Regions from separate parts of the Paenibacillus sp. 22594 genome, predicted to be linked through region 2. Evidence: riboswitches for the same ligand, from Rfam matches in the RefSeq annotation. Region 2 holds a riboswitch; the other holds the start of a gene.
What was found. Region 2 has a riboswitch for S-adenosylmethionine ahead of ACTJKB_RS18835 (methionine ABC transporter ATP-binding protein). Riboswitches for the same ligand answer to the same signal wherever they lie in the genome.
Positions count from the first base shown of each region.

Region 1 (4,423 bases), on a different contig from region 2:
TACAACATTGATATAAGCTCGTTTCTCCATCGTATCACAATCCGAACGGCTTGAAAAACCTTTACCGTCGCAGCGGGAACAATATTGAGGTTCGATGGCGTGAAACACTAATCCATATATTCTCAAAAAAACAGCAGCCTCCGGGCTGCTGCAAGTTCATTATTCGGCTGCCAAAGTCTGGCCGGATGTTTATTCCAGCTCGACCCGGGCAGCTTCCAGTGCCTGACCAAGATCTGCAATCAGGTCGTCTACATGCTCAATGCCAACAGAGAAGCGCAGCAGACGGTCATCCACACCGACCGCATCGCGGATTTCCACCGGAATATCAGCATGGGTCTGGACCGCCGGATAGGTCATCAGTGACTCGACGCCGCCCAGACTCTCGGCGAAGGCGATCAGACGGATATGGCGCAGCAGCGGCTCGACATATCTGGCGTCTTTTACCTTGAAGGAGAAGATTCCAGTGTTGCCCGAGGACTGGCGGTTCTGAATCTCATAGCCGGGATGATCGGGCAGTCCAGGGTGGAATACCTCAGCAATGGCTGGATGCTCCAGTAAATAGCGGGCCAGCTCCAGGGCATTGCTCTCATGTCGCTCCATGCGCAGAGCGAGCGTCTTCATCCCCTTCATTAGCTGGTAGCTGTCGTTCGGCGCAAGCACTGCCCCCAGTGAATTATGAAGAACCGCCATTTCTGCAGAGAGCTCGGTGCCTTTGGTTACAATCAGTCCGGCGAGGACATCGTTATGCCCCCCCAAATATTTGGTTGCGCTATGAACGATGATATCCGCTCCTAGCTCCAGCGGCCGCTGGAAAAAGGGCGTCAACAACGTATTGTCGACAATGGTGAGCAGCCCATGATGGCGTGACCATGTACAGACCGCTTCGATATCCGTAATCATCATCAGCGGATTGGTCGGCGTTTCGATAAATACAGCCTTGGTATTTGGACGCCGTGAAGCCTCCAGCCCGTCCAGATCATTCGTATCCACATAGGAAGCACTGATGCCGTATTTGGAGAGAATCCGTTCAAGCAGACGGTATGTTCCGCCATACAGGTCCAGCGAAACTACCAGATGGTCGCCCTGTCCAAACAAGGCAAACACTGTCGTCAGCGCCCCCATTCCAGAACTGCAGGCAAAAGCCGCATCGCCGGATTCCAGCTGTGCCGCAGCTTCTTCCAGCACCAAGCGGGTAGGATTCTTGGTACGGATATAATCAAACCCCGTGCTCTGCCCGAGTCTGGGGTGACGGAATGCCGTCGCGTTGTAAATAGGGTAATTAATCGCACCTGTGGCCGGGTCCTCCTGTGAACCTATCTGCGCCAATCTGCTCTCAATCCTCAGTTTCTCATCCATTGCTGCAGCCTCCTAAGTGTGTGTATGCGTAAATCTCTTCTATATATCATACAGAAATGACTTCACCGTTCTCTAAAAGGATGGTACCATTTCAGCGAGAAATAGAAGGATAATCAATAACGTGAAACCTATAGATTCTTATATTGTTAGAATACTAAATAATCGGCCTGGTCTATATCGTAAGGGGTCTCCTGGTATACATAGTAATTGAGCCAATTAGCGAATAATAAGTTGGCATGGGCACGCCAGACAGCCGGCGGTGTGCGCTGCGGGTCATCCTGCGGATAGTAGTGCTTCGGAATGGCAATGTCCATCCCTTTGGCAATATCCCGGTCATACTCCCATTTTAACGAAAATGGATCATATTCAGAATGTCCGGTCACAAAAATTTGTTTTCCGTCAAGCGTCGAAACCAGATACACTCCGGCTTCCTCGGATTCGGCAAGAATCTGCAGCTCGGGATTCGCAAGAATATCTTCACGCGAGACATCCGTGTGGCGGGAATGCGGAACATGGAACACCTCGTCAAAGCCGCGCAGCAGCTTCACGTTAGTGTGGCTCATGGTATGCGGAAAAACGCCAAAACATTTCTCTTCCAGATCAACCTTGCGTACACCGAAGTGATGATAAAGCCCGGCTTGTGCCGCCCAACAGATATGCATGGTCGAGGTCACATTATGCTTACTCCATTCAAATATTCCCTTTAGCTCTTCCCAGTAGTTCACGTCCTCGAACTCCAGCTGCTCCACTGGAGCGCCGGTTACAATCAGCCCGTCAAAGCGGCGGTCGCTGATCTCATCAAAGGTTTTGTAAAAACTCTTCAAGTGTTCTGCCGAAGTATTCTTCGAGGTATGGGAGCTCGGGTGCAGCAGCACTACATCTACCTGAAGCGGTGAATTCCCGACCAGACGCAGCAGCTGCGTCTCTGTGGTTTCCTTGGTAGGCATCAAATTCAGGATAGCGATTCGTAGCGGGCGGATGTCCTGGTGGAAGGCCTGGCTTTCATCCATTACAAAAATGTTTTCTCCGGACAAAACTTCTTTAGCCGGCAGACTGTCGGGAATTTTAATTGGCATATCAGTTTCCACTCCTTCATTGAGATGAATATAAAAAAGACCTTTCTCGGGCGAGAAAGGTCATATATCTGTTAGTCATATGTGCCTCTCTCATCTGCCAGAGAACTTGTGCCAAGCAGCCTGAAAGGCTTACCTGCAAAAGCTTCCGCAAGAATTAGCACCGTGCGTTCACACGCCGGTTGCCGGGTTTCATCGGGCTAGTCCCTCCACCTGCTCTTGATAAGATTTAGCTGTATTCAATTGAGAAAAAGTCACATAACGTTAAATGCTTTTCTTAAAATTTACTTTAAATCATGAACCTCCTTTTCGTCAAGTCCATACAATGCTAATGGGTCCCTTAAAGCCTCAAGAATTTAGCTTGAAAGACCTATACCCGGAGGTTATACTAGACAAGGGTTTCAAAGGCCCTACCTGACGAAAAGAAGAGGTGAGAGAAGAATGGAAGGCGACCCGAGTTCGCAGTTAAGCGTCCAGAAAGAGCAACCACACAGGATTAACATCAGCTTGCCGGCGGCGGGAGCATTTCTTCTTCATGCCCTCGAACCGTCATTTGGCCTCATGGATTGACCGTACCCCCGGCCAAGCTGATTTTTCCCTGTGCCTATATTAGCACAGACCCTGGAGAAGACTAGGGTCAAGAGGAGTGGAATCAGATGAAAATCCGGTTGGTAAACGCAGGGGTTTTTACACCTGTGGATGACATTGAAGAAACATTGACTGTCCCCGCAGAGGGATTTTATTGGATTGATGCGGATGTTGAGGATTTGGAGCTGCTTCAGCCTTTGTATAATCTGCATGATTTGGCCGTGGAGGACTGCCTCAGTGAAGAGGATCAGCGTCCAAAGCTTGAAATTTACGAAAGCCATTATTTTATTGTAGTTAACAGCATCCGTTTTGATGATGAAGAGATTTTCCTCCGTGCGCTCAACGTGTTTTTGGGCAGACATTTCATTATTACCGTGACCAAGCAAAAAATTCACGAGCTGCGCGTGCTGAAGCCCGTTCTGTGGGAGCAGGAAGTCAGCGAGCCGGACCGGTTCCTCTATCTGCTGATCGACCTTGTCGTAGACAACTTTTTCTCTGTCGGTGACCGGATTGAAGCGCGGATTGAGAAACTCGAAGAGGATATCCTGATGCACACCAAGAAATCGCATTTGAGCGAGATCATCGGTCTGCGCAGTGAAATTCTCTGGTTGAAGAAAATGCTGGGACCACAGAAGGAAGTTATCAACACACTTAACAAAAAAGACCTCCGTCTGATCGATGATCAGCTGCAGAAGTATTTTAGTGATATTTATGAAAATGCGGTCAAGATCTCTGAAACCTTTGAAACGTACCGCGATCTCATGGGGAACTTACGTGAAGCATACCAATCCAGTATCGCCAACCGTGCCAATGAGATCATGAGAGTCTTCACCGCCATTACCACTATATTCATGCCGCTAACGGTCATCACCGGGATCTACGGGATGAACTTTGATAATATTCCTGAGATCCATACCCGCTACGGCTACTACGGAGTCATTGCCGTCATGGTTACACTTGGCTGCGGGATGCTGGTTATATTCCGTAAAAAGGAATGGCTATGAATCATACTGGACGAATAAGCAGGACGAAGGCCCCCTATACCGCATGGTAAGGAAGCCTTCGTCTTTTTGGTTTACTTTAGAGCTTCTGCATCCGCCGCCTCTATTTGTGCGAACAATCGTTCCGCATCTCCGCGTTTACACAGCTGACGCTCAGGGTTCATTACGGCCGCCGCTCCAGAGGCGATTCCGAATTGAACGGCCCGGCGCAACGGCCAGCCCCGTTCCAGGCTGTAGACCAGCCCGCCTACCAGACTGTCACCGGCTCCCACCACACTCAGTACAGGAACTTCAGGCGCCTTGAGATGTTCACAGCCATCCTTTGTTATCAGTAGAGCGCCCTCGCCGCCAAGGGATACCAATACTACCTCTGTCCGTCCTTGCTCGATCAGTTCCAGCGCAGCT
Region 1 is NZ_JBQENA010000001.1:1,389,524-1,393,946, forward strand. Features, by position in the region: gene ACTJKB_RS06265 (aminotransferase class I/II-fold pyridoxal phosphate-dependent enzyme) at 190-1,356, opposite strand; gene metA (homoserine O-acetyltransferase MetA) at 1,503-2,432, opposite strand; SAM riboswitch class I at 2,520-2,658, opposite strand; gene corA (magnesium/cobalt transporter CorA) at 3,086-4,021, shown strand; gene ACTJKB_RS06280 (1-phosphofructokinase family hexose kinase) at 4,093-4,423, opposite strand, start outside.
Region 1: it holds a riboswitch for S-adenosylmethionine, as region 2 does, so the genes downstream of both, metA (homoserine O-acetyltransferase MetA) here and ACTJKB_RS18835 (methionine ABC transporter ATP-binding protein) in region 2, are expected to answer to the same signal.

Region 2 (4,423 bases):
CCTAACGAAGCGATGGCATCAGCCTACCGAATTCTGGGAGAAGGCCAGCTGTCCCTGACCAAATTCCTGCTGCTGACTGATGAACCGGTCGAGCTGACCGATTTCCCGGGACTGCTGGAGAACGTTCTGGAGCGCTTCAATCCCGCCTCAGACCTTATGGTATACGGCAATGTCTCCCAGGACGAGCAAGGGCATCCGGTGAATCCATTGAACAATAGCAGTAAGGCTATAATGGTAGGAGTGGGAAGTCCAGTGCGTGAGCTTCCTTATGCATACACGGAAGGACCAATTTCAGGTGTCACACAGGCAATTCCTTACTGCCGGGGATGTTTAGCCGTTTCCGGTGCATCCTATGAGGAAGATCCTGAACTTGCGTCCCGGCTAGTCGCTGTCCTGCGAGCCCAGGAAACGGCCTGGCCGCTCGTGATTGTGGTGGATAACGCCGCCGATACAGTACGTACTCAAACTTCTTTTCTGTGGACAGTGTTCACAAGGTTCGATCCGGCCAGTGATATATACGCCGAATGTGAGATCAAACGCCATCATATCGGCTATAAGCTGCCCCTTGTGATTGATGCCAGAATGAAACGGGATTATCCGGAGGAGCTGATTCCGCGCGAGGATATTGTTCAGCGGGTTGACCGCAACTGGAAAAGCTATTTCCCACACTGAGGAGGATACAGGATGCTGCGGATATTACTCGGAGAGCCGCCCCGCGAGAACAGCGGTGTGCTGGCTGAAGCCATGGACAATATGGCCAGGCTCGCATCCATGCTGCGCAAGGACATGAACCTGCATGAAGACCGTAACCACGAATACCGCAAACTTGAAATCTGGACGCGCGGCCTAATCTCTTCGCTGGATGAGCTGGAGCAAAGCTGGTTCGCGGCTGCCTTTTTCCGCAAATCCGTTGTAGCGGGCTACATGGATGATATGTCCCCTATGGAGCAGGGCGAATATGCGAGATATGTTTATTTTTATAAAGATGGCTTCATTCGTGTGTTTTCACTGCTGGACAAGCTGGGTACGGTGCTCAACAGTCTGTATGATCTGAATACCAGCAAGGTCAAAGCCCATTTCTCCTATTTTACGGTGCTCCGCCAGTTTCAGTTACTTAAGCAGCATGGAGAACTCGCTGATGAACTGGAGGGGATTAAAAATTCCTACCGGGAGCCGCTAGAGAATCTGCGCAAGCGCCGCAACGCCGAGATCCATTACATGAATGCTGAAATGCAGGATGATCTGTGGCAGAGGCATCAGGGACTTCATGACAGAATTCATCTGGAGGATCTGGACAGCCATCTGGAGGATTTGAAGCAGAGCCTTGAAATGGTATGTAAGACCTTGGCAGCAGCATTCAGATACAGCAATGAGCAGTGGCATAAGAGCAAAATCGCCGCAAATCTAAAGCCTGGGCCTTCTTCTTCAGTAAAAAGTTCCCTTTGACAAAAAAACTTAAACTTACTATACTTGAGCTTACATTAGCAGCTTACATGTTGCGGGAACTAATTTCATAATAAACTCTTATCGAGAGCGGCGGAGGGATAGGCCCGATGAAGCCCGGCAACCGATTTGTAGGTGAAGCGATAATCGTCGCTCTCTTCAAATGTCATGGTGCTAATTCCTACAATGCCGCGTGGTTTGCGGTCGTTGGCAGATGAGAAGGCATGGTTAATACAATCACAGGGCCTCTTGCGATCTGCAATCGATCGTAAGAGGTCTTTTTGGTTTTCATATGGGTTACTTGGGGAGGACAAATGGTTTGATAGAGCTGAAAGGTTTGACCAAGGTATACGGAAAAGGCAGCAAAGCTGCAACGGCGCTCTCTGGACTGAACCTGTCGATTCAAAAAGGGGAGATTTTTGGAGTCATCGGCCACTCCGGTGCCGGTAAAAGTACATTGATCCGTTGCATCAACCTGCTGGAGCGCCCGACGGAAGGCGAAGTATGGGTGGACGGAGTGGAATTGACCTCACTTAGTCAAGGACAGCTCCAGGAGCGGCGGCGAAAGATCGGCATGATCTTTCAGCATTTTAATCTGCTGTCTTCCGCAACGGTGTACGATAACATTGCATTTCCGCTGCGGCTGTCGGGGACACCAAAGGCACAGATTGAAAAGAAGGTTCTGGATCTGCTGGCGCTTGTAGGTCTTGAAGAACACAGCCGTAAATACCCGGCCCAGCTATCAGGAGGGCAAAAGCAGCGGGTTGGTGTCGCGAGGGCTCTGGCCAGCGACCCCGATGTGCTGCTCTGCGATGAAGCTACCTCGGCACTGGACCCGCAGACGACCGATTCGATCCTGCGGCTACTGCTGGACATCAACCGGAAGTTTCATCTGACCATCGTGCTGATTACCCATGAAATGCATGTCATTCAGAGTATTTGCGACCGGGTTGCAGTGATACATGGCGGGGGAATAGTCGAGCAAGGTGAGGTAGCCAGGGTATTCCTGAAGCCGCAGCATGAAGTGACGAGGGACTTTATCCGCAGTGAACACCAGCATGAGGGTCCGCTTCGTGTAGCGCTGGATGCAGTACATGGACAGCACAGCACATCCGTCAAAATCACATTCCTTGGACAAAAGACATATGAATCCACGCTCTCCCATGTGGTCCGGAAAACCGGTGTGGACTTTGCCATTCTTCAGGGAACAATTTCAACGATCAAGGATGTGCCTTACGGCCAGCTCCTGGTGCGCTTTGAAGGCAACTTGGAAGCTGTTGAGGCAACTCTTGCCGAACTGACAGCGCAAGGTCTTGATGTGGAGGTGTTCGGCTAATGGGCAATTTGAACTTTAACGAAATTAACTGGGAAGAAATGCTGGATGCGGGCATAGCGACACTACGAATGTTGGCGTATTCCGGAATTTTTACAATTATTCTTGGTTTACCACTCGGAATTGTGTTATATTTATGGGGAAGATCGAATAACTACTTTATCAGGTTGGTTTACTCGGTATTATCCTTTGTGGTGAATATCCTGCGTTCGGTGCCTTTCATTATCTTGATGGTCGCCTTGATTCCTTTGAGCAAAAGCATCATGGGAACTTCGATAGGTGTACTCGGAACGATTCCGGCGCTGGTGATCGGCGCAGCTCCGTTTTTCGCCCGACTGGTGGAAACGGCTCTACGCGAGGTGGACCGGGGCGTGATCGAAGCGGCGCAAGGGATGGGAGCCACTACCGGTCAAATCGTCTGGCGCGTACTTTTGCCGGAAGCCCGTCCAGGTTTGCTGGCCGGAGTGACCATTACCATCGTTACATTAGTTTCATACACAGCGATGTCGGGGATGATCGGCGGCGGAGGTCTGGGTGACCTGGCTATCCGTTACGGCTATTACCGCTATGAGAAGGAAGTCATGATTATCTCGGTAGCACTGATGGTGATTCTCGTGCAGCTACTGCAAATGGCCGGTGACCGGCTGGTTCAACATTTTACCCGGAAATAAGGTACTTCCATATACAAGCCTTATTCATACACACATACACAATAGAGGGGGATTTACAGATGAAAAAAGTACTGCTCACATTCTTCAGCTTGACCTTGGTTTTGGTGCTGGCAGCCTGCGGCAACAACAATAATACCAATAATGCAGCGAACTCTGCTGCTACGAACGCCCCGGCTGCAGATGTATCCGCAGAGCCGTCAACTGAGCCTGCTGCTGAACCAGTAACACTGGTGATTGGCGCATCCCCTAAACCGCATGCAGAAATTCTGAAGGCAATTGCCCCGCTTCTTGAAAAGCAAGGCATCAAGCTGGAAATCAAAGAATTTACAGATTATATCCTGCCGAATACCCAGCTGGCCGAGAAAGAACTCGACGCAAACTTCTTCCAGCACAAGCCTTACCTGGATGACCAGAACCAAAAGAACGGAACGGATCTGGTATCCGTTACGGCAGTTCACGTTGAACCCTTTGGTGCCTACTCCAAAAAAATCAAATCGATCGACGAACTGGCTGACGGCGCAAAGGTAGCCATTCCGAACGATGCCACCAACGGTGGACGCGCACTGATCCTGCTGGCCAAAAATGGCCTGATCACTTTGAAGGACGACACCAATATCGCTTCCACCACAGCAGATATCACCGAGAATAAAAAGAACCTGAAAATCGTGGAATTGGAAGCCGCTATGCTGCCCCGCCAGCTGGATGAAGTAGATCTGGCCCTGATCAACACCAACTATGCGCTGGAGGCAGGCCTTGTTCCAACCAAAGACGCATTGTTTATCGAAGGAGCAGATTCTCCTTATGCCAACCTGCTGGTAGCCCGTCCTGACAACAAGGACTCTGATGCCATTCAGAAGCTGGCTGCAGCACTGACTTCCCCGGAAGCCAAAGCCTTTATTGAAAAGGAATACCAAGGTTCGATCATCCCTGCGTTCTAAGAGGGATTTAACTGGAGAGGTGAAATTCAGACCAGAGA
Region 2 is NZ_JBQENA010000005.1:339,265-343,687, reverse strand. Features, by position in the region: gene ACTJKB_RS18845 (UbiD family decarboxylase) at 1-672, shown strand, start outside; gene ACTJKB_RS18840 (Cthe_2314 family HEPN domain-containing protein) at 685-1,446, shown strand; SAM riboswitch class I at 1,522-1,664, shown strand; gene ACTJKB_RS18835 (methionine ABC transporter ATP-binding protein) at 1,763-2,779, shown strand; gene ACTJKB_RS18830 (methionine ABC transporter permease) at 2,779-3,447, shown strand; gene ACTJKB_RS18825 (MetQ/NlpA family ABC transporter substrate-binding protein) at 3,507-4,385, shown strand.